2 regions of the Clostridium cylindrosporum DSM 605 genome follow, and region 2 is predicted to be linked to the other one. Evidence: a T-box and tRNA genes for the amino acid it is inferred to sense, from the RefSeq annotation. Region 2 holds a T-box; the other holds one or more tRNA genes.
What was found. The T-box of region 2 lies ahead of argS (arginine--tRNA ligase). A T-box ahead of a tRNA ligase gene usually reads a tRNA of that ligase, here a tRNA-Arg.
Positions count from the first base shown of each region.

Region 1: it has a tRNA-Arg gene. The T-box ahead of argS (arginine--tRNA ligase) is inferred to sense a tRNA for this amino acid. The anticodon was not compared.

Region 1 covers NZ_LFVU01000007.1:57,087-72,612, forward strand. Annotated here, with positions in the region: gene CLCY_RS04470 (AI-2E family transporter) at 1-583, opposite strand, end outside; gene CLCY_RS04475 (HAD family hydrolase) at 613-1,248, opposite strand; gene CLCY_RS04480 (DUF421 domain-containing protein) at 1,434-2,036, shown strand; gene CLCY_RS04485 (four-helix bundle copper-binding protein) at 2,195-2,542, shown strand; gene CLCY_RS04490 (Na+/H+ antiporter NhaC family protein) at 2,648-4,072, opposite strand; gene CLCY_RS04495 (multicopper oxidase family protein) at 4,257-5,162, shown strand; gene CLCY_RS04500 (hypothetical protein) at 5,410-6,039, shown strand; tRNA gene CLCY_RS04505 (tRNA-Ser) at 6,612-6,702, opposite strand; gene CLCY_RS04510 (NAD(P)/FAD-dependent oxidoreductase) at 6,764-7,882, opposite strand; gene CLCY_RS04515 (FUSC family protein) at 7,991-8,878, shown strand; gene tadA (tRNA adenosine(34) deaminase TadA) at 8,919-9,371, opposite strand; tRNA gene CLCY_RS04525 (tRNA-Arg) at 9,600-9,676, opposite strand; gene CLCY_RS04530 (aspartyl-phosphate phosphatase Spo0E family protein) at 9,723-9,911, opposite strand; gene CLCY_RS04535 (MATE family efflux transporter) at 10,271-11,653, shown strand; gene CLCY_RS04540 (GGDEF domain-containing protein) at 11,700-13,364, opposite strand; gene CLCY_RS04545 (GGDEF domain-containing protein) at 13,583-14,470, shown strand; gene CLCY_RS04550 (helix-turn-helix transcriptional regulator) at 14,553-15,503, opposite strand.
Region 2 covers NZ_LFVU01000002.1:17,574-33,099, forward strand. Annotated here, with positions in the region: gene CLCY_RS00740 (beta-ketoacyl-ACP synthase III) at 1-176, opposite strand, end outside; gene CLCY_RS00745 (MarR family winged helix-turn-helix transcriptional regulator) at 197-649, opposite strand; gene CLCY_RS00750 (N-acetylmuramoyl-L-alanine amidase family protein) at 870-3,533, opposite strand; T-box leader at 3,863-4,072, shown strand; gene argS (arginine--tRNA ligase) at 4,138-5,829, shown strand; gene CLCY_RS00760 (DUF4829 domain-containing protein) at 5,858-6,388, opposite strand; gene CLCY_RS00765 (hypothetical protein) at 6,569-8,320, opposite strand; gene CLCY_RS00770 (McrB family protein) at 8,304-10,241, opposite strand; gene CLCY_RS00775 (hypothetical protein) at 10,244-11,473, opposite strand; gene yjbM (GTP diphosphokinase) at 11,722-12,534, shown strand; gene CLCY_RS00785 (beta/alpha barrel domain-containing protein) at 12,645-14,075, shown strand; gene perR (transcriptional regulator PerR) at 14,143-14,550, shown strand; gene CLCY_RS00795 (hypothetical protein) at 14,651-15,526, shown strand, end outside.

The sequences.
Region 1 (15,526 bases), on a different contig from region 2:
AAAATGCAATTCCAATCACAGTATTAACTACTACACTAATTACCGCTGAAGTAATATTCATAGTAGTATTAATAAAGTCATTAGAAACATTCTTCATGAAACTTCCTAGCATTGAAAATACCTTGTCCCAATCTATCCTAATAGTATTTGCATAATCAGGTGATATATTTAGTGTTGAAATCATCTTGTCAGTCCAGTTCTGAAATACAGCAGCGTATATATTTATATTGCTTAAAAGCATTTGAAAGCTTTTTCTAAGTTCTGGGACAATTAAAAAGAATAAAACAAATAATATTCCTCCTAAAATAGCATAAGTAAGTAGTATACAAATCCCTCTTCTGGACTTTTTCCATAGTATACTATTACTCCTGTTTAATGGGGAGAATACCCTATCCTCTAACAATCTAAGTAGTCCATTGAGAGTAAACGCTATACAAACCCCAATAATAAAAGGCTTTAATATTTTAATAACAACATGTGAAAACCTCATAACTATTCCAAAATTTTGTACCCCTAGAAATACTAAAATAGAAACAACAATTATAAATAATATCTTTTTAATATTACTACTATTTAACTCCATATAATCACTCCCTTCTAAGTCAAATTAACTTATAGTAATTCCTCAAATCCAAGTATATATTTATCACAGAGCTTTTTAATAGTTTCAACATCTCCTTCAGCTGATGCATCACTTACACCAATTACCTTAAATCCTGCCTTCTTAGCGGTTTCTATACAGCTTAAAGTGTCTTCATATACAATTACATTATCTATATTAAGTCCTAATCTTTCAGTTGATTCTATATAAATCCTAGGATTTAGCTTACTATGCCCTACTTCACTACAAGTTAGTACAAATTCAAAGTAATCCTCTATCCCAAGTCTTTTTAAAGCATTTACTGCATGACAGTGACTTGTTGCTGTTGCTATACACATTTTTATATTATTTTCTTTAAGCTTGTCCAGATAATCAATTACATATGGCTTTAATTCAAAGTGATACTTATATTTATCAGCTATTAAAGCATGTACTTCATTTAAGATTTCCTCTACAGTATGTGTAAAACCATACTTTTCTATAAAATACTCACCTGCTTCTTCTAGGCTCATAGGCTTTAATATTTTACTAATATTATTTTCGGGAACTATACCTTTACTTCTTAAGTAATTTCCTCCGATATTTTCCCACTCATACATAGTATCAAGTAGTGTGCCATCAAAATCAAATATAGCACCTTTTATCACAAAATCACTTCCTTTATACATCTAATACATAAGTCATTATACCATTATTTATCAGTTAGGATAAATTAAGTTCTAATATAGAATAGTGGTGTTGCAGTAAGTAAAATAAAAATATTGTAACGTATTGAATTTCAATATAGTTAAATACTAATAGAATGTTTAATACTTTTAAAGGAGGATATTATATGGATTTAAATTGGATATGGCAAGCAACTCTTATATTCATTGTAGGAACATTTATTTTAAGAATAGGAGGAAGAAAATCAATTTCTCAGATGACAATATCCCAAACCATTGTAATGATAGGGTTAGGGTCACTACTCATTCAGCCTGTCTCTGGAAAAGGGCTTCTTATTACATTTTTAGTAGCTCTTGTGTTAACAATACTAATGATGCTTACTGAGTATCTAGAGGTTAAAATTGACTTTTTAGAAACTTTATTTTCAGGTAAATCAGTAATTGTTATTGAAAATGGTAAGTTAAATATGAAAAACTTAAGAAAGCTTAGAATGTCTATAGATAAGCTTGAAACACGCTTAAGACAGGCTGGGATTTCATCTATAGAAGATATTCAGTATGCAACAATAGAAGTAAGTGGTCAGATTGGATATGAGCTAAAAAATAATAAAAAACCAATAACCCAAGAAGACCTTGCAAAAATAATGAATGAAATATCTCAACTAAAAACATTAATTTCAAGTAGTTCAAATTCTCAGCCAGCTATAAGTAATAATATATTTGAAGAGATAAATACTAAAAAGTTTGAAGGAAATAGAAATGAGCCCTAAAAAACATTAATATTTCTTATCCAGACCATTACATGACTATAAAATACAAACATAATGTAAATTAAATATATTAATTATCTTTATACATAATGTACTTATTTTTACACACAATATATTTGATATTAGATCACATCTAACGTGTAAAAGGAGAATTTAAAATGGGAATAGTAACTAATTGTACAGATAAGCATCAAGCATGTATCGATGAATGTAATAGGTGTGCTCAAGCATGTTATGAATGCTTCGAAGCATGTTTAAATGAACCTGATGTTAATGCAAGAAAAAATTGTATAAGTATGCTTGTTGAATGTGCACAAATGTGTCAAATGTCAGCTTCAATGATGTCAATGAGTGGTCAATTTGCAAAAGACCATTGCAATCTTTGTGCTACTATTTGTGATAAATGCGCACAAGAATGTGAAATGTTTAAAGATGAACATTGCCAAAAGTGTGCTCAAGAATGCCGTAAATGTGCAGATGAATGCAGAAAAATGGCTAATATGTAATAAATACTAAAACTATTTAGACAGTGGAATAAACCCACTGTCTAATTAATTTATAATATAAAGCTGTTGTATCATAAAATAAACATATCATATCTTATTTAGGTCTTAAATTAATGCAAATAATACAAATAGTACTGTTGATATAAGCATCCCTACAATACTATAGGGCAATTGTGATTTTATATGCTCCATAAGTGGAACTTCTGCGATAGTTGATGATAATATTGCTGTTTCCCCGAGAGGAGATGTGTTATCACCAAGGGCTCCACCAGCTAAAACAGCACCTATAACAAGGGCTAAATTTGAATTACTAGATACTGCAAGTGGCACTGCTATAGGCATAATAAGTGCCCATGTTCCCCATGCTGAACCCATAAAATATGATGCAAAACAACCTATCAAAAAAATAGCCGCTGGAATTAAGTAAACAGGTACTTTAGGTCCTAGCACGTTGGTTACAAAGCTTATAAACCCTAAATCCTTTACTATACTTGCTAGCCCCCAACTCAAAATAAGAACTACTATAGGAGGCATCATTTCATTTCCTCCTGCTAGAAAGTTGCTCTCTATTACACCCATAGGTATCTTTTGAAAAACATAAATTATTGAAGTTATTATTATTGTAACAGTTCCGGCAATGAAAATTGATTTTTCAAAATTAGCATTTATAATTGCTGTGATAAATCCATTTTCTCCACTTCGTCCAGTATACCAAAGAAAGAAAAAGGTTAAGGATATTAATATCCCTAGAGGTAATATTAAGTTAATAGGACGTGGAGGAACCTTTTCAACAAATTCACTCTGTTCATGTGCTTCATTATGATGGTGACCATTTTCCTCCAAGTAACTTTTTTCATTATTTAACTTGATTACTCTATCAAAACCTAAACCAAATATAATTACACCTATACTTATTAAAATCATAATAATTGCATAAAAATTGTATGGAATACTTTTAATGTATATACTGTATGGAGATAATGTTAATCCTGCATTCTTAAATGCTGAACCTATAACCCCTATTATGTATCCAACATAAGTAGTACCAAATGGAATAAGTATTATAAGTAAACATGAGGTAACATTTAGAACAAATGCTAATTTTCTCTTACTCCCATTTACCTTATCAATTAATGCTTTACTAACTGTACCAGCTGCTATGCTATGGAAACAACAATCAATAAAGGTTACTGGAGTAACTAACCATATAGTTCCTAATGCTCCTTTTTCCGTCTTTACATATTTACTGGAGAATTCCGTAAAACCCTTAATTCCTCCTGAAACCTTCATAATTTCCCCAAATGCCCCGAAAATAAATAGGAAAAATATAATGTAAATACTATCTTCGTTTGCTACTGCTTTTATTAAATGCTCAATAGACAAAATAATTCCTTGAATAATACTTCCTTTAGCAAGAAAAATTCCACCTGTAATAACCCCTATAGTTAAAGATGGAATAACTCGCTTTGTAAATGCAGCAAGTATAATAACAATAAGGGGAATGAAAATAGAAATTAATCTGTAATCCATTATAGCCACATCCTTTCCTGCTATTAGTATTACAATTAGTCTATAAAATTATTAGATTATGAATACTTTATAATTCTTTATTGGAAATTTTCATATTTGATTATATCTAGCTTTAGTAACATTAGAATAAAACAAGCATATTATTATATGATAAGCTTAAAAAATCATATAAGAGGTGTTTTTTATGGTTGTTACGCCTGATATATATTCTCTAAAATATACTATGAGTAAAGGTGTAAAATATTTTGAATTAGTAGCAGAGCCAGTGAATCAAGAAATACTTCCCGGCGTATTTATAAAGGGATGGGGATACAATGGTAGTATCCCAGGTCCGACAATTAAAGTATATCCTGGAGATTATGTTAACATAAGAGTGTACAATCATCTTCCAGAAGCTACAAGTATTCATTGGCATGGACTTGATGTTCCTAATGTTATGGATGGAGTTCCTGATGTAGAGCCTTCCCCAAGAATTGAACCAGGACATTACTTTGATTATCGTTTTAAAGTTATAAATCCCCCAGGAACTCATATGTATCATTCTCATGTTAATGTTGTTAAGCAAGATATGTTAGGTTTATTAGGTGGATTTGTAATTTTAGACCCAGGTGATAAAGAAAGCCATAAGTGTGTTGATAAGGATTACTTATTGCTAATGCAAGAGTGGAGTCTTGTTGGTCCTAAGAAGGGGGAAAAGGTAAAACCAGGAGTGTATGAACTTAACCCCTTTACCAACGAGTTTAATATGTTTACTATTAATGGAAAGAGCTTTCCTGCAGTTACTCCAATGCCAATTAATTATGGAGATATTGTACGTCTAAGATTCGGAGCTATACAGATTAATCATCATCCTATGCATCTTCATGGACATCAGTTTCAAGTAGAAAAAGCTGATGGTAATCCTATTGACCCTAACAATAGAATATTAAAAAATACAATATTAGTAGCTAGTGGAGAAACCTGGGATGTACTGTTTAAGGCAGATAATCCAGGAACTTGGCCTATTCATTGTCATATATCACATCACATTGCTAATAACTTTACAGAAGGTGTAGGGGGCATGTTCTCTACTCTAGTATACCAATCGTAAATGCGCTGAGTATCTTAGGTATTTATAAATGCTTTGAAATCTGTTTAATAATGCTAATGTTAATTTGAAAAAATTATATTGTAATAAATATTTAAGACAGTGGAAGGTCAATCCACTGTCTATTTTACTTTCAAGAATCATTCACAATATAAACATTATATGAAATGTAAAGTTAACTTACACTAGTCATAATAATATATTATAATGGAAAATAATAGAAAATAGTAGAAAATGAAAGGGTGATTCTATGACAATTAAGAAATTTCCAAAGTTTATAATAATAACTGTTTTATCCTCAATCGTTCTTTTGACTGCAATAATATCATTGTTCTTTAATTCAAATAATGAAAAAAGCATTGATATTACTAGTTACTCTATATATTCTGGGAAAGTTAAGTTAAAAGAATATGAAAATCTAGAATCATTAGAAAATGAAATGAATTTTAAGCTATTACATTCTAATTACTTTTCAAACAATAATTTTGTGGTTATGTGTATTAGATACAATAACTACTCCTCAGAAATATATCAAGTACCTAAGTCAGCAATAAAAGCATATAAAAAGAAGTTAGACGCGGTTACTATAGGTGAGTTTTTAGGGACAATTAATGAGGCATATGCTGAAATATCAGTTTTAGATAAATTAGGAAAAGATTCCAAACTTCAACCTGCACAATTTTTAGGAGAGTATGAAATTCTAAAAGGATACCCTCTTAGTAACGGTCAGGAAACTCAATTAGTTAAGCAGCCAGGCTTCGGATCAAGGAAACCAGCCTATACAATCGCATTTAATTACAATCAAGCAATGTATGCCATAAGGGGAATCCCTTCTCAAAAGAAAGCTAAAGAAATCGTAGATTCCTATGTTATAAAATAAGTTTAAGCTATGGCCAAGAGGTGCTGAGGTCGCCCTCGACCATGGATTTTCATTTTTACATTTGTGTCTTCTAACTTTTGAAACATTAAGATTAGAATAGCATATTAGGATATAATAGCATTATACCTAGCCCAACAATTAAGGTTTATCCTGGGTATTATGTTAACATAAGAGTGTATAATCAGCTTCCACAGGTAGAGCATTCTCCACGAACTAAACCAGGTGATTATTTTGATTACCACTTTAAAATTACAAATCCACCGGGAACTCATATTCATAACCATCCCCTCAAAGTAGTTCACAATATACAACTGTTGTGCAATTAATAAAATCTAAATTTTAATCCTGTTAATTCATTAATCTTTTTTAGTTGTTCGGTATTAAAATAAACTACTAAACATGTTTTCCTCCTAAATGCTTTTTCCTTCGTAATATAACGCAATTAGATAGTAACTTAAAATGTAGTACTATAAGAACAAGATTTCTTTTATAGGTATACTTATGCTGTAAATTGCTTGAAATGAATTAAACGTAAAAAACACGTGAAGCATTTTATACTTAACGTGTTTACTTGGCGGAGAAAGGGGGATTCGAACCCCCGGTAGGGTTTCCCCTACACACGCTTTCCAGGCGTGCGCCTTAAACCAGCTCGACCATCTCTCCATGCGACTTTACTTATACCATGTAATTATGCCATAAAAATAGCAACAATGCAACAGATTTATTATATTGATCCCTTTGACTTATAATAATTCCATAATCTCATTATTGGAGTTGATAACTTAAGTATATCTATCCCACAACTGTTACTACATAGCCTATCAGATATCATACCTATAATATTATTATTTAAATTTTTAATATGGAAATCTAGTTGCTCATCTGTTAAATTCTCCATAAATCTCCTAAAAACTATAGAATGATTATAATCCTCAAATAAATGTTTAGTAAGTTCCTCATAGTCCCCTATTCCACAAATATCATAGGCTGAATATACTCCTGTTAAAATCGATGTAAGCTGTCCAAAGCCAAGTCCAGGAGATATAGATCCAAAACAATTTCCTACAAAGTAGGTATTATTAATCTTAGGCTTATTACATATACCCATCATATACCTTGTAATTTCAAAATTATCAGTTATAGTTAAATCCTCACCTAGGTCCCTACATACTAAACTATAAAACTTTTCCCACATACTATTTATATCTAGTTTTATATTATCAGGATAATCAGGGTAAGCAATTGATAAATTAGCTTCATTATCAGAAAAAGGGATTAACCATGTATATCCTTTTGGTAATATATCATAATTAAACCATACATGTGGGCTACTTGTTATAAAGTTCCCCTGTACTGTTGCTCCCTTTATAGTACATGTAAGATCACACTTATAATTACCTAGTCGAGATGCATATTCCCCATCTCCTGTAGCCAACACTACATAATCGTAATCCTTACATAAATCTTCATAGTCATATGTAGAGTTAAAGTTAATTTTACTTTTTATCTGCTTTTCTAACTGTCTTTCATATGAGTCTTCGTGTCTACCTCTTATATTTGTATAACCAATTTTGCCATTAATAGAGGCAACTTCCTTTTGAGAATGAATAAACAACTTAGTTACTTTATCTGTGGCATTTAAGTTTATATTATAATTCTTAGATATGTAAGATAAGTTATCCTTAATAGGTCTATCGATTATGCTAAACATTGCCTCTCCATTAATAAATCTATCTCCTACCATACTTCTTTTTTCAAAGATAGTAGGTGAAACTCCAAGACGCTCTAATGTTATTGCACAGGAAAGTCCAGATAGACCAGCTCCCATTATAGCAACCTTCACTTGCAACACCTCCCACAAAACATAGTATATACTTAGCTAAAGTTTCTATACATTGTTTTCCTTGACTTTAGCATTTTTATAGGTATTAAATATAATTAGGTGATGTTTATGAAATATGGAATTGGTATTAGAAATCTAAAAACCGCTATAGCTGTTTTTCTTTCTATTGGTGCATCTACTTTACTGTCATTTAAATCTCCATATCTTGCTGCCATAACCTCACTTCTTGTTATGGAGAGTAGTGTTGTAGATACACTAAGGTCAGGAAAGAATAGGATTATTTCTACTATATTCGGTGCTATTATTGCATTTTTACTATGCCTTATTAAGCCAGGGGACCTACTCCTCTCGTCTATTGGCATTGTAATTATTATATCTGTTTGTGGAATTCTAAATTGGAATTTTTCAATTCCAACATCAGGTATAGTTTTCCTATCTATAATGTTTGGGGTAACCCCTAATATGGATGCATTTGAATACAGCTTATCTGCTATAATTCAGACCTTCCTAGGTATATCCATAGCATTTATAGTAAATTTTCTTATAGCACCACCGAATCATATAGCTTCAATTCTTAAAAGCTATCAAATACTTCGAGATAAAACCTCAGAACTTATAAAGAAAAGACTTTGTTATAATGAGGTTGTAGATACATTTGGTTTTTATGACAAAATACAAAAACTTTCAGATGAACTTTCAACTTTACTTGAAGAGATAAGAATCTCTAAGGATCGTCCACTTTATGCAGACAATATAAAAGAGATAATACTTCTTCATAAGCATATATATTTTCATCTTACTGTGCTTAACGACTTAGATAAGGAATACTGTTTATCTAAGGAGAACTTAGCTAAACTTCAGGTGATATACGGAATCACTCCTGATACTAGTAAGTGTGTTTCTAAGGAGGAAAATATAGTTTTTAACTATCATGTAGAAAAGATTTTAGATGCTTTTATATCACTTCAAGGACTTCCTATAACTAGAGATGAGTAAATTAAGAGGCTATCACATAAGATATGTGATAGCCTCTATGTTAAGTGTGATTTCTTCGAGTTTTAAAAAACTGTGAAAGCAAAGAGCTACATTCCCTCTCCATGATTCCCTCAACAACCTCAACTTTATGATTAAGCTTTCCCTCATCCGGAATACTATAAAGACTTCTGCATGCTCCAAATCTTCTATCATAGGCTCCAAATATAAGCTTATTTAACCTTGATTGAACTATTGCACCTGCACACATTACACATGGCTCAAGTGTTATATAAATCTCACAATCTATAAGCCTCCAACCTTTAAGAATTTCAGATGCCTTCTTAATTGCAAGAATCTCAGCATGTGCTGTTGTATCCATTAAAGTCTCCTTCATATTATATGCTTTAGCTATGATTTCACCATTTTTTACTACAACCGCTCCTACAGGAACTTCACCTATACTAGCCGCCTTTTTAGCTTCCTCAATAGCAACCGACATAAAGTAACTTTCCAACTACCTATCCTCCAAACTAATATATAGATCCATCTAATAAATCTCATCATATTAAATATATTACTTATTTTAATAAATCAAAAGGCCGTTAACAAGTAGATGTTAACGGCTAAATAGTCATAATGTAAATATCAATCTAGTTAAACTAATATGTTTTAAAATAAACTTGAATAAGATATCAATTAATTAAGTTTCTCTAATTACCCCAAATATAAATATAAATAAAAGTGGTGCACCTGAGAGGATTCGAACCTCCGGCCTGCGGTTTAGGAAACCGTCGCTCTATCCTACTGAGCTACAGGTGCCTATCATTGTAATTATAGTCATTATCACTTTTCTTGTCAATAAGTGCTAAATCTGCATAGTAACCGCACCTTGATAATTTTTTGAGATCAATTGCTTCTGACACTCTACTATAAATTCATCTAGTAATTGACTTATTACAATTACTCTGGCGTCTGTTAAGCTTGTACAGTTTTCTAGTTCTTTATGTAGTTCTCTTCTCATAAAGTCAACTTTATACACTACTGCCTTCTCCATATGAAAAACCTCCTTACAAAGATATCTTACTTTAACTTACAGTAATAATATCTATGTATAAATAATAGAATAATAGGTTAATTAAGTCAATTTCAAACGTTAGACATATTATAAAAATAAATGCTATCATAACTTGTTTTTCTACAAAAATTTTCCCTTTTCCTTAATAAATTGACTGATTGTACTGTCATTTAATACTTTACAGTTTAATTTTTCGTGTTATTTTTTCGACATTTCGGCATATTATCTATAAAAACCCTAAATTTAATTCTAACTTAGTTCCACTATGTATATAATTTAGTTTGTGTTATAATTATGTACTTAAGTTTAATTTCTAACTTAATAAGGAGGTAGAAAATATGACGGAAAAAGATTCTCTACAGCTTATGGGAACAGAAAACATTGGTAAGCTGCTTGTTAAATTTTCTGTGCCTGCTATTATTGGCCTTATAGTCAATGCACTATATAATATTGTAGACAGAATATTCGTAGGTCAAGGTGTTAACATCTTAGCTTTATCAGGAATAACTATTGCATTTCCTGTTATGAACGTCATTATAGCCTTTGGTATGCTTGTAGGAATAGGAGCTACTGCACTAATTTCTATAAGACTTGGCCAGGGCAAAAAAGATGAGGCTGAAAAAATCCTCGGCAATGCAATTTCTCTTACTGTTATTCTTTCTCTTATACTTACAGTCATTGGTATAGCATTTCTTGAACCTATCCTTGTTCTATTTGGAGGAAAAGGTGAAGTTCTAACATACGCTAAAGACTATACACTTATTATTCTTATAGGAACAGTTCTTAACAATCTATCCTTTGGTATCAATAGTATCATACGTGCAGATGGTAGTCCTAAAATGGCAATGTTCACTATGATTATAGGAGCAGTGATTAACGCTATTTTAAATCCTATTTTCATATTTGGACTTGGCCTTGGAATTCAAGGGTCAGCTTTAGCTACAGTTATATCTCAGGCAATATCTACAGTTTGGGTTCTTATGTATTTTAGAAGCTCAAAGAGCCTACTAAAAATAAGAAAAGAAAACTTAAAACCTGATTTTCATATTATTCGTAGCACCTTTGCTATAGGAATGTCACCATTTTCTATGCAAATCGCCGCAAGCGTAATCACTGTTATACTTAACAAACAACTTGTAAACTATGGTGATAATATTTCTGTAGCGGTTATGGGTGTTATTAACTCTATAGTACTACTTCTTCTTATGCCTATTTTCGGTATCAATCAAGGGGTTCAACCAATACTTGGCTATAACTTCGGTGCTAAGAAGTATGATAGAGTTAAAGAAGCCCTTAAGCTAGCTATTATATCTGCTACCATAATATCAACTTTAGGTTATATACTTGTAGCTGTTTTCCCAGGAGTTATAATGAGCACATTCGCAGATAAATCTAATACAGCTGTGTTAAACGAGTTTATATCACAGGGAACCTTTGTACTTAGAGTATACCTATGTATGCTTCCTATTGTAGGATTCCAAATAGTAAGTTCAGTGTACTTCCAATCAGTAGGAAAAGCAGGGTATTCCATGTTCTTGTCTTTATCAAGGCAGGTTATAATATTGCTTCCTCTACTAATTATTATGCCTACTATTTGGGGATTACACGGTATATTTATAGCAGGGCCTACTTCTGATTTCCTATCTTCTCTAATAACAGCAGTGCTACTTATAAGAGATCTTAGAAAATTAGGAAATAGGGAAGAAGCTGCTGCATCTTAAAGTTAAATAAACTTCCACCAATAGAAGAAGGATATTATATTTAATATTAAATATAATATCCTTCTTTTCTTTTTCTTTTATTTTTGTACATATATTTATCAGCACGTGAAAATACAGAATAAATATCTCTATCTATAGAACTATCATAGGCTGCCTTTCCCGAAGACATGCTTACGTCCTTTTTACAGTTAAACTCAATCTCTTTTATAAAGTTTCTTGTTTTAACTTCACAATCTTCCACTTCCTCAAGGGACTTGTCTACACATAAAATAGCAAATTCATCCCCACCAATTCTATAAACTTCACCTATATCTTTAAATGCCCAATTAAGTATTGATGCACTTAAAAATATAATTCTATCCCCATGGATATGTCCATGGTAATCATTAGTTTCCTTTAGGTTATCTAAATCAACTACTATTACAGTTATATTAGAATGATTTTTTAACTCTTCATTTAATCTTTGAATAGTTTCATCAAATGCTCTTCTATTCAAAAGTCCAGTACTTATATCCTTATATGCTATATCCATAAGGGTTTCATTTCTAACCTTTTCATCCTTTAACTTGATTATGTATCTAGCTACATTTATTAAAATTGTTAAAGTAAATATAAACATTCCTACATAAAAGTGATTAAAGGAACTCTTCTCTGGCTTCGAGTAAAATTCAATTAAGTCTATTGAACCAAACATAATCATTAGTATACATCCTAGGAAAAATAATATAAAATCCTTATCATGTATAGTTACTTCTAAGGATAAAACACATATTAATAAAATCAATGATATACCTAAAATACTATGATAAAACTTTATTCCTTGGTGTAGCTCCATAAGTCCAAATGCACTTGTACATATTATAAACGTCAAAAATATGGTAAGAGTTGATATTAAAAACATTATTATTCTTTTATGTTTTATTGGGTAATTTGTAATGATAAATATTAAAAGAGGTATAGGCATTGAATAAAAAGCTATATATTCAATCACATAACCTATGTATGAATTATTATAAAATATTTGATAAAGGTCAGTTTCAGCTATTATCCATGACCCACAAATTAGTGTAAATATCCCTATGCATAGAAGATTTATATATTTACTATTTCTTAAAAAGGTATTTAAAAATGTACTAATAGAAAATACTCCGATCAATATCATACCTAGTGCCATAAGATTAGATACTCCACTTTCCCCTATAGCGTTTCCTATATGATCTGCCTTGCTACCAATAGATATCTGCTCTATTCGCCCAACATTTTGTGGGAACCTAGAGAAAACCTGTATCTGTATATTAGCTTCTGTGTAGTTTCTAGGAATCTCTAAATAGTGAAAACCCATACCGTAATCATTTACATCACCTTTGTCATTATCCGCTCTACTATCATATATTTGCCTACCATTAATTAATACCTTAATCTGTTTCATATATGATTTTATAAATAGAGTCTTGTCTCTATGCAATTTTGGTAGTTTACTATTCATATATATAGTCATAGAACCTTCCCTATACTTAGGCTTCCATGGCAAAGTAGCTTTCTTAATACTTCTATCTAAACTTGTATAGTACGTCCAACTATCTATTTTAATTGTACAATCTCTTAACAAATTATATGATGGCTTTGTTATTAAAGCATTAATAACAAGCACTCCTGATACTATAAGGGAAACTACAATACAGAGAGTAAATATATTATAGTACTTTTTCATATCCATACTCCCCTCCATGTTTATTCTTACATTTTTAGCAATTAATACTATTATACATTCCTTTTAATCAAAGACCAATAACTTCTTAAATATTTAATGTCTTTATTATTTAAATTTATAATATAAATCTCAACATTATAAATGTTTCTCCTATGCATTGTAGAACTATGTAATACACTGTATAATTTAGGTAAAACTATATAATAAAGGATTGCAATATGAATATAGTAGAAGAAGTAAAAAATAGATTATCAGTGTTTAAAAACTTATATGACATTTTTAGACTAGTAGATCCAGTTAATAAGAAAACCATAACTGTAAATGATAATTCTATTGAAGAATCAAAGGGTTATTGCTATGACTTTTGGAAAAGAGACGAATTTTGTAAAAATTGTATTTCTATTAGAGCTTATTTAGAAGATGATACATTTGTAAAAATACAAAACAACGAAGGAAAAATTTTCCTAGTAACTGCTACTCCTTTAATTCTAAACAACAATAGATATATAGTTGAAATTCTTAAGGATATAACACAAAATGGAAAGATACAGACTAAAAATGATAGTAGTGAAAACTATACAGAATACGTATTAAATGAATTAAATGAAAAAATAATAAAGGATGAATTAACTGGAGTATATAATAGAAGATATATTAACGAAACACTTCCAGTTAATATTAATAAGAGTATTGTTAAACAATATCCTTTATCAGTAATTATGGCGGATATAGATTTCTTCAAAAAAATAAACGATAACTATGGACATTTAATTGGGGATAAGATCTTAATTGACTTTTGTAAACTTGTTAAATATCATATTAGAAAAAGTACAGATTGGTTAAGTAGATATGGTGGAGAAGAATTCCTAATAGTCTTACAAGATACTGATTTACATAGTGCCTATAAAGTAGCAGAAGACATAAGAAAATCATTAGAAAATACTGTTTTTCAATATGATGATATAAAAATTAAAATAACTGCTAGTTTAGGTGTACATCAACTTAGTAGCCATAAAAACAATATGGATGAACTACTACTCGGCGCAGATAGAAACCTTTACCATGCAAAAATTACAGGAAGAAATAAAACAGTTATGGAATTATAGATTGAAAACAACGCCTATTAGGATAAATATAAGTTATCCTAATAGGCGTTGTTTAATAGCAATTAATTTAACTTCTCATTTACTATATCTCTGCTACAATATTACCTATTTCACTAATATCATAGCCTCCAATTCCTTCAAACTCCATTTTAAATTCATCTGATCTAAGAATCTGTAAAATAGCTTGAATCCCTGGAGTGTTTATATCTTCCTTTTTAAAAACTAAATCATATCGCTCTTTTTGTAGAGGAATAAATTCAATTCCCTCAACCTGACTTGCAATTTTTTCATTTCCTACAGCCACATCTGCACCACCACGAGCAATAGTACTTGCAACTGTAAGATGGGATTGATTCTCACGATTATATCCATTAATTAAGCTACTAGAAATACCAAGTAAACGCAGATGTTCATCAAGTAGCACCCTAGACCCTGAACCTTTTTCCCTATTTATCATTGTAATATCAGGCCTTCTAAAATCCTCCCATGATTTTATATTCTTAGGATTTCCCTTTTTAACATAAAATCCTTGCATACGACATGTAAGATGAATAATAACAGTTGGAATACCTGGTACAAGCCTTCTTACATAGGGAACATTATACTCTCCTGTATCACCGTCCCATAAATGTGCAGATGCAACCTGAATACTTCCTTGATATAGTGCAGTTAAACTATTATAACTACCAATATATGAGCGAAGTGCTGGGATTCCTTGAGTATACTGCTCTACATAACTTGATAAAATATCAAGCATTAAATCTTGGCCACATATAACAAAGCCTCTATTGTTAAGTTCTGGAGTTACTTGTATGTTATTATTCCCTATAACTTCATCCTTCGTAGCAATTATCTTATGTTTAATACTTTTTGAACCTGATATGTATTCTTCAACGTCATTTAATGTAAACCTTATTTTTCTTCCAACTTTATATGAATTAAGCTCTCCTCTTTTGACTAGTTCATAAACTGTATTTTTAGCTATTTTTAATATATTAGCAACTTCTTGAGCATTTAATGCGTTATTATCCATATTATCAACCTTTCTAGTTATAA
Region 2 (15,526 bases):
GCTGCTTTAGTTGCAAGATCCACACATCCCTCTTCTATTGCCATCCTTCTTTGTCCTATACCCGTTCTTTGACGTATCCACTCATCATTTGTATCCATAATTTTAGATAAGTCGTCGTTTGAAATAGTTTTCTCAGGTAAATAGGATCCTGTCCCTATAAATTTTATCCCCTTCATATTTAAATCCTCCCTAGAAGCTATTTTGATATTTTATATTTGTCTCTAAAGAAATTATTTAGTTTATCTAGGGATCTTACTAATACATCAATTTCATGTTCTGTAAGTCCTTGAATACTTGACATTACCATATCACAATGAAACATTTCATGTAGTCTATGTACTAATTTTCCCTTTTTTGTAAGTGAAATTTTAACCACTCTTCTATCACTTTCTGATTTTTGTCTTTCGACATAGCCCTTCTTTACAAGGTTATTAATGGCAGTTGTTAGTGTACCTACAGTAATGTTAAGCTCTGCAGCTATCTCTGACATAGACTTTAAATTACTTATTCCTATAGCCTCTATTGTATGAATTTCCGTAACAGAAATATCTTTATACTCTCCATAAGATATAGTTTTTTGTTCTATAATAAGTATGTCATTAAAAATATCTACTAATAAATCGTTAATCACTTTTTGTTTATTTTCCATAGCACCACCATAAATTTTCATCATGTAATAATTTGACTATCAAATAATTTGATAACCAAAGTATATAAAAATTTTTTATTTTTGTCAATGGCACGTCCATTTCTTTAGCACATATTTTAGATACTTTACCTTAATTTTACTTATTAAATTTTTTTATTTTTATTCCTTCAAAAACAAAAACAGTCTTTAAAATATTTTAAAGACTGTTTTCGTCATCTTTCTACCTATTCCAATACTTAGCTATACCATTTGCTATACCATTTGCCGCTTTTTGTTGAAAAACAGGATCTTTCAGTTTAGCTTCATCGCTTAAAGTATCAATAAATGCTAACTCAACTAATGATGCTGGCATTTTTGTATTATTCAATACATATAAACTTCCTGGTTTAGCACCTCTATTGTAAAGTCCTATAGAGGCAACAAGTTCCTGCTGTATAGAGGTTGCAAGAGCCTGATCTTTACTTACATAATTCTTACTATAGAATGTCTCTGTTCCTGTACCCCCTCCAGCATTACAATGAATAGATACAAATAAATCTGCTCCATTTGAATTTGCAAAGTTTGTTCTATATGCTAAAGATTCTGATTGAACTAAGCTATTCCAACTGACTACATCATTTTGTGTTCTTGTATAGAGAACTTCGTATCCAGTTGACTGTAAAATTGATCCTAATTTTAGTCCAACACTTAAAGCTATATCTCTTTCCCTTGTCCCACTTGCAGATAGTGCTCCTGGATCTTTTCCTCCATGTCCTGGGTCAACAATTATTTTCTTTTTTAAAGGTGCAGGTCTTATAGCATCTATATTTACTATTTTGTAGTCTTCATATACTTCACCTGAAATCCATGCCCTTTTAGCCCATAGAAGTACTTTATTCGTACCTGATTCTAGTGGAGTACTAAGGCTAATTGTTGTCTTTTCTCCACTTTTAATAGGATCAGTATACTCCGATGAACTTACCCATTGACCTTTGCTATTCGAAAACATAAACGCCTTATAACTTATGTTACTTCCATCACCGGCACTTGCGCTAACTGTTAATTCTGGTATTGTTCCTTCGTTGACTTTAGCAGAATTAACTGTCGCTTCTGATATCTTAGGAGTTTTATCAGCATTAACAGTTACATTTGAAATATCGTGCACATAGGAATCATATCCACCTGGGTCAATAGGAGAATATCCCGCTCTTTTCACCCATATACTAAAGGTATTGCTTCCTGGTTGTAATGGTTTAGTTATTTTTACTGTAGTCGGCGTACTTGGATCTACAGATTCAGTATATCCATTTGAAACATCTTCCCATATTCCTTTACTTTGTGAGTATAAATATATTCTATATTGTACATTTACATCTGCACTTGACTTTAGAGTTACACCTGGATATCCTCCTAGCTTTATTCCTGAACTATCTACATTTACGCTAGTTATCTCTGGTATTGTATTACTTTCACTAGTTACATTAATCCTATAGCTTAAGAAATTATCATAACCTTCTTTGTTAACAGGTGTTTTTCCTGCTCTTTTAACCCAGATACTAAAACTGCTTTCACCTTTTTGCAGTGCTATATTAGACTGAAGATTATATATACTTGATGGATTTACTGCTTCAGTGTATCCATTTGATATATCTTCCCATATCTTTTTAGTTGATGAATATAAAAATACTCTATATTGCACATTTTCACTTCCAGTTGAAGTTAAGCTTATTATTGGCTTTATTCCAACCTTTTGCTGAGTAGCCGATATAGTTGCAGATTTAACTGTTGGTAGAAGAGCTTCACCTTCTGTATTATCAGAAGTGCCTGCATTAATTCTATAACTTAAAAAGTTATCATAACCTGCACTGTTTGCAGGAACTTTACCTGCTCTTTTTACCCATATGCTAAAGCTATTCTCACCTTCATGTAATGCTATATTAGACTGAAGATTATATGTACTTGACGGACTTACCGCCCCAGTATATCCACCTGATACATCTTCCCATATCTTTTTAGTTGGTGAATATAAATATACCCTATATTGTACATTTTCACTTCCAGTTGAAGTTAAGCTTATTATTGGCTTTATTCCAACCTTTTGCTGAGTAGCCGATATAGTTGCAGATTTAACTGTTGGTAGAAGAGCTTCACCTTCTGTATTATCAGAGGTACCTACACTTACTCTATAACTTAAAAAGTTATCATAACCTGCTTTATTTATAGGGTCCCTATCTGCTCTTTTTACCCACACGCTAAAGCTGTTTTCGCCTTCATGTAAGGGTTTGTTTAGCTTTAAACTAGTAGTAGATGCAGAATCAACAGGCGCAGTATATCCTCCTGTAACATCTTCCCATATTTTACTAACTGGAGAGTATAAATACACTCTATACTGAACCTTAGTATCTCCAGTAGATGTCACTCTTAAACTTGGATATATACCAGCCTTTTGCTCTGTAGATAAAATACTAGCTGATTTAATTTCTGGAATAATCTCAGAAGTTGAAGAAGCATTTACCGTTACCCTATAACTTTGAAAATCATCATATCCCCCACTGTTTATAGGGGTACTCCCTGACTTTTTAACCCAAACACTAAAGCTATTTTCTCCACTATGTAAAGGCTTTGTAAGTTTTAAAGTATAGGTTCCATTTCCTGCTACAGAGGTAGTATATCCTCCTGATACATTTTCCCATATCTTTTTAGTTGGTGAGTACAGATAAACACTATACTGTACTGCAGCACATCCTGTTGAACTAAGCCTTAAAGTAGGATATACTCCAGCAGCTGGAGATTTTTCTACCATCTCTACTCCTGTCATTTTAGGACGTGTATCTGTAGTTGCCGCATTAACATTATTAATTGAAGCTAATAATCCTAAAGTATTTAAAACAAGAGTAAATAGCAAAATAAATAGTATTCTGTTTTTTGTTTTATCTTTTATAATGTTCTACACCTCCTCCAAATTAATGTAAAAATTTACAATAGTCTATATATTATTATATAGCTAACTATATAATACCATAAAAACCACTTTATATTGTTAATTTTAACACTTTTTTTAATATTTTTTTTAATCAAATGCCATAAATATACTACATTTCGACTTATATATTTTAAAATAATTTTTTCCTTCCTAATTATATATACAATTCATTTATACTGATTCAAGTTCTTAAAATAATACTTATACTTGACATAGAATTATTATTTGATAGAATTATTACAAAAGATAGATTATAGTCAATGAAAAGGATAAGTACCTTAAGAAATACTTTGTAGCGAGTAAGGGATGGTGTAAGCCTTATAATGTATTCTTTAGGGAATAGAACCTTTGAGATTCTACCGGAATTTAGTATGGTTTGACCTTTGCCTTAGGTTACAAAGGCTAAAGTGAGTACTTTTGTACTAACTAGAGTGGTACCGCGGATATTCTCCGTCTCTTGATATAAGAGATGGGGTTTTTTGTGTTTAATAATGAAATTTACCAAGAACTATCAGGAGGTTTAAATATGGATTACAAAAATATATTAGCAAAAAATCTTAGCGAAAAAACAGGTCTTAATCTTGAAGAAATTGAAGGCTTTATTGAAATTCCACCTAAAAGTGACATGGGTGACTTTGCTTTTCCTTGTTTTAGATTAGCTAAAACTATGAAAAAAGCTCCAAATTTAATAGCTGAAGAACTTAAGTCTACACTTAATATTGATTGTGTTGAAAGAATAGAATCACTTGGTGGATATCTTAACTTTTTTATTGCAAAGGGCAATTTCTCCAAGGAAGTTATAGAGAAGGTTATTTCTGAAAAAGAAAAATATGGTTCATGTAATATAGGTGATAATAAAAATGTTATTGTTGAATATTCATCCCCTAATATTGCAAAACCTTTCCATGTAGGACATCTTTGTTCAACTGCTATTGGAAATTCACTTTACAAAATCCTTTCCTTTGCAGGATACAACACTATAGGTATAAATCACTTAGGGGACTGGGGAACTCAATTTGGTAAACTTATTGTTGCATATGAAAGATGGGTTGATGAAAAGGCTCTAGAAAATGAACCAATTAAGGAGCTTCTTAGAATATACATTAAATTTCATGATGAAGCAGAAAAAGACCCTTCACTTGAGGACCTAGCAAGAGCACACTTTAAAAACCTTGAAGATGGTTGTGAAAAGGAAGTTAAGCTTTGGCAAAGGATAAAAGATGTAAGTCTTGTTGAGTTTAATAGAGTTTACGATTTACTAAACATTAAATTCGATTCACTTGCAGGTGAAAGCTTCTACAGTGATAAGATGGAATCTGTCGTTTCAGAAATAAAAGATAAAGGTATTTTAGTTGAAAGCAAAGGTGCCTTAGTTGTTGAACTCGATGAATTTAATATACCACCATGTATGATAATGAAGTCAGACGGAGCAACTATATATGCAACAAGAGATCTAGCTGCTGCTACATACAGACAAAAAACATATGATTTTTATAAAAATATTTATGTAGTTGGTACACCTCAATCATTACATTTTAATCAAATATTCTCAACTCTTAAAAAAATGGGTAAAGAATGGGCTAACGACTGTGTACATGTTGGTTTTGGTACTGTAAGAATTGGAAATAAGAAGCTTGCAACTAGAAAAGGTGATGTTGTTTTATTAGAAGAACTTTTAAGTGAATCTATATCACGTTCACTTGAACTTATTAATGAAAAAAATCCAGCACTTGATAACAAAGAAGATGTTGCCAAAAAAATCGGAATAGGTTCAGTAATATTTACATACCTAAAAAACAATAGGGAAAGAGATTTATCATTTGACTGGAAAGACATATTAAACTTTGATGGAGAAACTGCACCATATGTACAATATACCTATGCTAGAGGTAAAAGTATTCTTAAAAAAGCTGGTGATTTTTCCTCTACTGCTGATTACACAAAACTAAATACTACAGAGGAGTTTGAACTTACAAAGCTTATTTCAAGGTTTAATGAAACTCTTCTTCTTTCTATCGAAAAGTATGAGCCATCAATTATTACAAGATATATAATAGATGTTGCAAAGGCATTTAATAAATTTTATAATCACTGCTCAATTATGAATCTTGAAGATGATTCACTTAAAATGGCAAGATTAAATCTAGTTGTAGCTACAACTATAGTAATTAAAAATGGTCTTTCTCTTCTAGGAATAGATACTGTAGAAAGAATGTAACTAAAAAAGGTACCTAAAGGTACCTTTTTTATCTAAACACTTCACATATTAGCCATTTTCCTGTTTTCAAATCCCTAATCAGTGCAAACTTTTGTGAGTTTTCTCCTCCAAATTCTTCACTATATCCTTTATTAATATTTATATTAAAACTAATCTTAAATATCTTTATACTGTGTTCATCTACACCATACTCACTTTTAATATAATCAACATAAACTTTTATTTTATCATCATTATAATCAGTTTCCATTATATTGTTAATTGTAATACTTTTTACATAGTCTACGTTAAAATTCTCAGGTAAATTAGATAATTTATTAAAAAATAAGTTTCTCATATTAGGTACATCATGATTCTCCATTGCTCTAAAGTATTCTTTTATAATTTTAAGCGATTGTTCATTAGAATCTTTATTTGTACTATTTACATCAACTTTATTACTTTGACTATTCTTAACCTTATTTGTGCTGCCTAATGAATTTTCTTCTTTAATTGAACATCCTACAAGAAAAAGCATTCCAAATATTATGCTTAAACATACCTTTGCCTTTAAACTCATGTTAGTACCCTCCAAGACTAACTTACTAAACTATTTACTATTCCTGATATATATCGTAGATTATCTCCTTGAATAATAATGTTTATAATACAATGATACCCCTATACAAAGAATCATTCAATAAAGATTTTAAAGAAATAGGTATCCTTAAAGGCAAAACTTTTACCTTTAAGGATACCTCTATATTAGTTTACTTATTAACATATTTTCCAAATCCTTAAATCCATAGATTTCTCCACTTTCATCAGGCTTTAATTGTAAAAATGTATAATCTCCCCATTCTTTACTAATAACTCTATCAATATCTTCTTGTCCTGGATATACAACTATAATCTTTTTAATTGGATAAATAGGTTTTCTATTATTATCAAAGATATATTTAATTGTTGTTTTATAGTTTTTTATTTGAATCATTGTATTAGTATTATAAAGATCACTCCAAAGATAAGAATATCTTCTATACTTAGATTCAATTATTATAGAATCTTTTAGACTATTATTTTCTAAATAATCCACTCTAATATCAGGCAGTCTATTTGGAGCATGAGTATAAAATCCATTTCCTGTTTCTAAACTTTCACTAGGCATTGATAGAACTTCCTTTTCATACCACACCCTAACTTCCTTTTCACCATTTATAAATCTAGCTAAGCATCCCTTTGGAATCTTATCTAAAAAATTACACTCGCTTATATCCTTAAAGTCACAATTTGAAAGACTCATTCCAATATCTTTAAATACCTTAACAACAACAAGAAATACAAAATACTCATATAGAAGCTCAGATGGCTTATAACTAATAGATTTTTTTTCCTTACTTAAATAAATTTTATTATATATTTTTAGTATAGACTTATATCTATTATCTTCCATCCTAACACTTTTATAATTAATATTATGAATAGTAGGTACTTCCTTTATATATGTACTTTTTATAAAAGATGCAAGGGTTGTTTTTGCACCTTTTAATACTCTCATTATATATTTTAGATCATCTCTTCTTTTTTTTACACTTCCTAGGGATAAACAAGTTTGATCATAGGATTTTATTCTTTTCTCTATCTCTTTTGTATCAAAACTTACTCCTTTAACTTTTTCAATATTGCTTTTTTTAAATTCTGATTCTTTTCTTACTGCCACTTCTTCTATTTTATTTTGTTCATATGCATAGGTTAACTTCTCTTCGATATCAGAAATACTAATCAACATTTTCGTAGCAATACTTTTTATAATAATATTTTGCTTATTACGGAAATCCTTAACCTTCTTATAACTATATTCATCATTTTTGTTCCCTTTAGAATTTAAATATTCAACCTTTCTATCTATCCTTTGATGTTTACCACTTTTTATATAATTCCTATCTAAAGTAAAATAAGGATTTTTCATTATACTGCTCAAATTATATTTTAATAAACTATGAAATTCGTTATACTGTTTTAATATACTCATATAGTCATTAACTACAGAAGAATTACTCCTATGTAATTTTGAACCCATATTATAAGATAGATTACTGATCTGTGTATTTACAAAATCCCTTAAGTTCTTAAGCTGAATATCATTTATGTGTCTAGGAACAATTTCAAACATAGAATAATACTTTCCATTATTTAAAGTTAACTTAACAATATAGCTTCCTGGAATAAGCATAGAATAATTATTGTCAAGTTCAAATAACATTTTACTTTGGCCTGGAAAAAGTATAAATGCTTCTCCATCCTCTTGAAATACATTTTCTACAAGTAAAGTTGCCCTTTCATCATTTGCCTCAAATTCTATATAAACCTTTGAACATTCCTTTATCACAACTTCAATATCATCTATGCTCCATAAATCTTTATGAAACTTAGTAACTTCTTGAACATATTCTTTTCCAAAGTTCTGAATTATAAATCGTACTTTAATACTCTTACTATAAAGTGTATCCATTATAATACATCTCCTCGGCTTTTCGCTTTAATTCATCAATTGATATTTTAAAATCTGATATTCCTTTATAATTTTCCTCTATTAATATTTTATAAATCTCTCCATGATTTATATGACCCTTTTCTATATTTCCAATAAGCTTTCCATATTGCTCCTGATGCCCTTTTACTTTTGTTAAAATTCTTTGCTTAATTTGTATATCAAATGATTTTTCTCTCGATAAAAGCAACTCTCCCTTTTCAGTTTCTGGTATGTTAAATATATAGGATGCCATATTATACAAAGTTCTATAGGATATACCCTTTTGCCTATCTATTGCATTAATTGCATTATGTATATCATCTAATAATTTAAGCTCATTTTCCCTAAATATGTCTAAAGGAGATGTACAATCTCTTCTCCAAAATTTAAAGTTTAAATAGTATTTTTCATCTAAATTCTCTAAAGTCTTTCCCCTATAGGATTCTAATATATTTTTCATTTCAATAAATGAAATCTTTTTAGGATTAATAAGATTTGCCCTATCTAAAAGTCTATCTGAAAACTCCTTAGTTGTTTCATCTATATTAACAGTACCAACAAATACAACATTCTTACCTATTTTGATGGATGCTGGATAATCACTGGAATTTTTGCATTTTGAATTTTTGTTATATAGGATTAAATTTCTTTCTTCTTTTTCCATTTCAAGTATTGAAATAAATGGACTAAACCAATACTCTACCTGACTTAAGTTCATTTCATCAAATATAATCATAAAAACTTCATCGGTATTTTCCTGTGCAGTTCTTAATAAATCTACAACCCCTGTTTCTGACGGTATATATTCATCCTTTGATGTATTTAAGTATCCTATTATATCAGATGGCTCTGTATATGAAGGACTAATAGGTACTACTATATAATTTTTATCTTCAAGTCCAAGAGCCTTTGCATATGAAATTGCAAGACTAGTCTTCCCTATTCCAGACATTCCACTAATAATTGTTAAAGGATTTGTCTTAAGCGATATATGAAAATTATAAATATCTTCTTCTTTGTAAAAAAGACCTGTATTTGTAAGATTATATTTAAATCTTTTTAAAAATTCATATTCACTTTTTATTATTTTATAGTCTAATTTTTCCTCTGAATTTTTTAAGACGTGTTCTCCATTTTTGAAGTATTCTTTCAACTCCCCATCAATGTATTCCTTAGTTAAAAAAAGTAAGTTGTCATTTACTTTATATACAATATTTTTTCTGAAGTGATCTGGTATCTCAATTTTTTTAATTTCACCTATTCCTTGAAGCATTCTTTTATCATCTAATGTTCTTCCCCAATTTAAATTATAATAGATATAATCATCACATATTATAAATTCTGGATCATCCATATACTTACTATAGTTTTCAAATCTGATTGGATCTTGTCTCATAATTGCTCTTTCAAACTCTTCGAATCCTCTAACAATAGGTGACGGAATAGGAACAAAGGTGTGTCCCCTATAATTGTTTAAGTCCTCTACATCTCTTACAACTAAATTCCTATAATAAATTTCAACTTTTCCTAGCTTCTCTTCCTTTTTAAGATAAGGTGTAAATAATACAAGCTTATTCTTTAATTTTTCATATATATATTCCTTTTTTTCCTTTATTTCAAGATCCCAATATTCAAGGGGCATTCCAATTCCTTCTATTCCCTTTTCAAATCCTACGAACATGTTATTTTCAAAAGGTCCAGGAATATCATATAAGTTTTTCGGTATACTTGACATTGCTTTAATATAAAATAATATATATTGAGGATTCTTCCTTAAATACGTTATACAACTTTGATCCTCACCTATACTGGGAAATACTTTTTCTTCTATCGCAAGATATCCTAATAAATAACATTCCTCAATTGACCTAATATCCTCTTCTTTGAAAATTCTTTGCATTACTACCCCTCCATAGTAAACTTACTGATAATTATATTTTGAGTAAGCTCTTCTATACTTTTAGAAAATATCGTTATCTTTTTCAATTTTAACGCTATAAGATAATCTTCTAATATTAATAAATTTTTAGTACTATCTATTGATCCTCTATCAATAAACACAACTCCTTTAAAATTTGAAAAATAGTTTGAAAAAGTCTCTATAAAATCAGGTGGGATTATTTTATAATTACCAATAGAATCCATTATCCTATCTGGTACATAATTGGTTATAATTATAATATCTGGATTATATTCATTTAAATTGAAACTTTCATTTTTCATAATTTTATATTCTAAACTCTTAATATTTTCTTCATAGCCTTTTAATATCATTTCAAACCTAGATATTTCCTCCTTTAGACTATTAATATTTTTATTTAATAAGGCTATTTCATTATTTTTATTTAAGCACTCTCCCTCTAAACAATCTATTTTTTCTCCATTAAACATTAATAAATCTTTATTTATACGTTGAAGGATATTAAAAAGTAATTTATTAAAAAATCCTACTTTATTCTGATCTCCTTTTATATAATCTATATTAAGACTTATAAAAGCAAGCCATAAAAGACTTTCATCAAATGACTCTGAAAGATCCCCAAGCTCTCTACAAATATCTACTATGGACTTATCTTTTATAATACTTCTTACTCTTGTATATTCACTAATTCTTCCAAGTTTTAAAAGATGTTCTTCTATAGACTCTACATTATTTTCAAGAAAACTAATCTCATCCTCAATGTTTAGATATTTTTCCACTATAGATAAACAGTTTTCCTCTGTAATATCTCCATCATTTACAAGAAGTCCAGAAAAAATATGTTTACCACTTTCAATGTTTATACTTATTTTCTCACATAACCTCTCTGCATCCTCAGGAAACAAATTCATAAATATTGCAAATGTTTCAAACATACCATATTTATTTTTACATGATGATAAGTAAAGCTCACTTAAAAACTCTTCTAAACTCTTTCCCTTATACTTCTGAGATTTTTCATTAAAAATTTCATAGAGTAATTCTTGAAACTTTTTTTTATTACTAAAATTCATTTTTATTACATTTCTTATTAAACTTTTAGGAGCCTTTTTAATATTCATAAATCCGTTTATTTTAATATTTTTCCTCTGTGCAACTAATATCAAAAATTCATAATCCATTAATTCAAAAAAAAGTTCAATGCTTTTCATCATTTCCCCTCCATTTATAAACTTATATATTCTATAAGATTGTGTCTATTTCCTTTTTATATAAACCCTTACATTATCAATGAATATTTATATAAAAATAACTAAATTTTAAAAACTAATACATCTAAATATATAGTAAAATAATGGATAATAATTATTGTCTTTTTTTTAAATAAGTGATATATTCTTATTGGTACTTATTGTTTTGTCGAAATTCCCTATTACTTTACGAAAGGAGATGAGGGAAGATGTTAGTTAAAGATTGGAAAGAGTTCTTAGTACCATATGAACAAGCTGTGGAAGAACTTAAGATTAAGTTTAAAAGTATACGTAAGCAAACTAGAAGCAAAAACACCTACTCTCCAATAGAATTTGTAACAGGAAGAGTAAAAGAAATATCAAGTATATTAGAAAAGGCGAAAAAATTAAATATTCCTTTTAATAAAATATCAGAGGAAGTAGAAGATATTGCAGGAATAAGGATTATGTGTCAATTCGTTGAGGATATTTATACCATGGTTAACTTAATTAAGCAGCGTGAGGGAAAAGATTTAACCGTTGTTTATGAGAAGGACTATGTGAAAAACTTTAAAGAAAGTGGTTATAGAAGCTATCACGTTATAATAAGATATCCTGTACAAACAACACTTGGAGAAGTTGAGGTACTTGCTGAAATTCAAATTAGAACGCTTGCGATGAATTTTTGGGCAACTATTGAACATTCTCTAAATTATAAGTATAAACAAAGTATACCTTCCCATATAAAGGAAAGACTTAAAAAATCTGCTGAACTTGCATTTCTTTTAGATCAGGAAATGTCTCAAATAAAAGAAGAAATTATGGACGCTCAAACGATGTTTGAAATAAAGTCTAATATTATATCTGATGTTTTAGATAACATTACCAACCTATATTCACTTGGAAAAATTTCAGAATCAACTTCAATTCAAGACAAGTTTAATAAACTAATTGAATATGGAGATATATTTGAACTTAAAGACCTTCTTGATGAATCAAACTTGAAGGTACAAAAAGCAAGACTTGAACTTTACGACTTATAAGACCAGTCATATTGTATTTTTATGCAATATGACTGGTTTAAATATTTTTAAGTTTAAAAAGAAATTAATGATTATATACTTATAATAATAACTTTAAAGGGGGCATAAGGTTGAATCCTAAACATAGTAGGATGGTATATACTACCCTAACTTGTATTATAGTTCTTGTTTTACTTATTTCAAACCTTGGAAATAACTTCAAAACAGATGTTTTTTCCTATAAGGATATAATAGAAAATATAGAAAAGCTAAAATCTAATTGGCTCTCTTCTTTTACTGAGGAAGAATATACAAAGATTACTTCAGATTATATATCCTCAAAACTTAAAAATTTTTCTCTAGAACCAATTGAAATAGATGGAAAGAAGTCCTATATACAAAACTTTTCTAGAGACATACCATTTGAGGAAACAAAATCCTATATCCAAGTAATTTCTAAGCATGATAATGTTATAAGAAGTTACAAACATGGTGATGACTTTATTGAAGATATTAGTGGGCTTTTTTCATCAAAATATGTAAAAGGAAATGCTCAAATACTAAATAGCACAACCTTTAAAGAAGATGTACCAAGTATTTTATTACTTGATAACTACAAATCTATGTCTAGTTATAACGTAGAAAACTTTGATGAAAAGTTAGAAGCACTTGGTGTTTCTGCCATAATATATCCTGATATTAAGGAAAAGATCATTGATAAGTCTACTTTATTTAATATAGAGTATACTCCAACATCTAATGGAATATTAAAATTTTGTGTATCAAACGAAACCTATAATGAGTTAAGCTCATTCATAAAAAAAGGATATAAATTAAGACTAAAATCAGGAATGAAGATCAAAAGCCAAACCCTTACTAATGTTTATGGTAAAGTTCAAGGAACAAGCAAAAAATACAAACCCCTTATTATCGCTTCTTTTTATGATGGTGATCTACCTTCAAGGTTTAGAGATAATAAAGGGAGTTTATTTGAAGCTAATACCTATACGCCTTCAATACTATTAGAGTTTGCTAGAATAATAAAATTACAGGAAACAATAAATCCAGACAGAACTATAATCTTTGCTTTTATATCTGGTAAGGCTATAGATAAAATCGGGTTAGATGTATTTAGAAACCTAAATATTACTGGTGACTTTTTGTTATTAGATGATATTGGAAACTCGAGCAAATTCAATCTTACTGTTCATAAAAACTCAAAGGATTTTTCAAATACTATAAATCACTTTATGATTAAAAATGACTTAAAAATTGTATCAAGTACAACTAATAACTATATTCATGAAGAATCTGCATATCTCTTTGGGATAAATAATATACCAAATGGACTTAACTTTAACAGTTCATATAATACATGTAAGTTTATACTATCTTTAATCGCTGATGAATGCTATAATCTTGATTTCATAACTGCTTATTATCGTGATATTAGAGCTATAAAAAGATTTTTAAAAGATTATACAATTCCAATAGCTACAATATCATTAATATTTATTACCTTTGTTGTATTTAGATACCCTGAAATCAAAAATACTAATTGACAATTTGTATTAACTTATAATACACTATTACTAGATAATAATTACAAATTAGATTGGAATGATTACTATGGAAAATCTTAGCAGCATTTTTAAAGAGAAGAACTTAAAACTAACTCCACAAAGATATGCTATTTATGGCTATCTTAAGTCTACAAAATCTCATCCTTCTGCTGAAACAATATATGAAAATTTAAAAACAACTTATCCTACAATGAGTCTTGCTACTGTATATAAGACATTAAGAACTCTTATTGACTTGAATTTAGTACAAGAAATAAATGTAGGCGAAGATAACTTCCGATTCGATGCATGTACAGATTGTCATCCTCATATTGTTTGTACAAAGTGTAGATGTGTTGATGATATTGATGATGCAGATTTTTCTTTTGTAGATGAAATAGCAAAAAAGCATACTAATTATGAAATTCAAAAACACAAACTATATTTTTATGGGATTTGCCCAAATTGTGTTTAATATGTAACTTAAAATATCTCTTCATAATGGAGAGATATTTTTTTATTTTTTGCTTATATTTTCTTATTTATCTACATATAGATTTAGTGGAGGTGATATTATGAAACTTAAGGTTTATATACTTAAGAAAAAACACATCATTCTTACTCTAAGTATAGCATTTATTTTAATTCTATCTCTAATACTTTTAATTTCTTTTAAAAGTAAGGAAACAATAAAAAATGTTAATCCTGTTCAAACAGTTCATGCAGATGTAGATGGGGACAAGAAACTCGACACTCTATACATATCTACTAACAAAGATAATAACTATACTGTAAATGTTCAAACAAAAAAAGGGGACGGCTTTAATTTAGAGCCGGACCCTTTACTTAAAACCTTAGGATACAATGACAAATCTTGGCCTATGTCTATAGAATGTAAAGATATAAATAATGATAATGCCCAAGAGATAATAATTCAAAGTTCTGATAAAAGTGAATCTATTATTCATGTTTATACATATTCAAAACAAAACAAAGAATTTATAAGGCTCATATCTGGAAAATATAATGTTTTTGCTTCAGCAATACATAATGGCACTCCTATAATTATGCTAGGTAAAAAGCTAAAAACAGATATAGACTTTTCATATTACACCCTCAATAATGATACACTCAGCACCTATAATCTTGACTATATAAGTCTTGGTAAGAATACCTTAAACTCTCTTGCCTCCTTTATAAGTGAAGATAATATTGAAGTTATTTCATCCGACTCTAATTTATTAACTAACTTAGAAAAAGGAGAACTTCTAGATGCACTTTTATTAAATGTAAAATATAAAAATAATATCCCTAGTGAGTGTACTTATCAAATTAGAACTATGCCCTATGGAGAAAACTCAAAAATTAATTTATATGAGGTAAAAATGAACTCTGTATCATACAAAGACAATAATATTCAATATAAAATAAAAAATATAAAATCTCTTAAC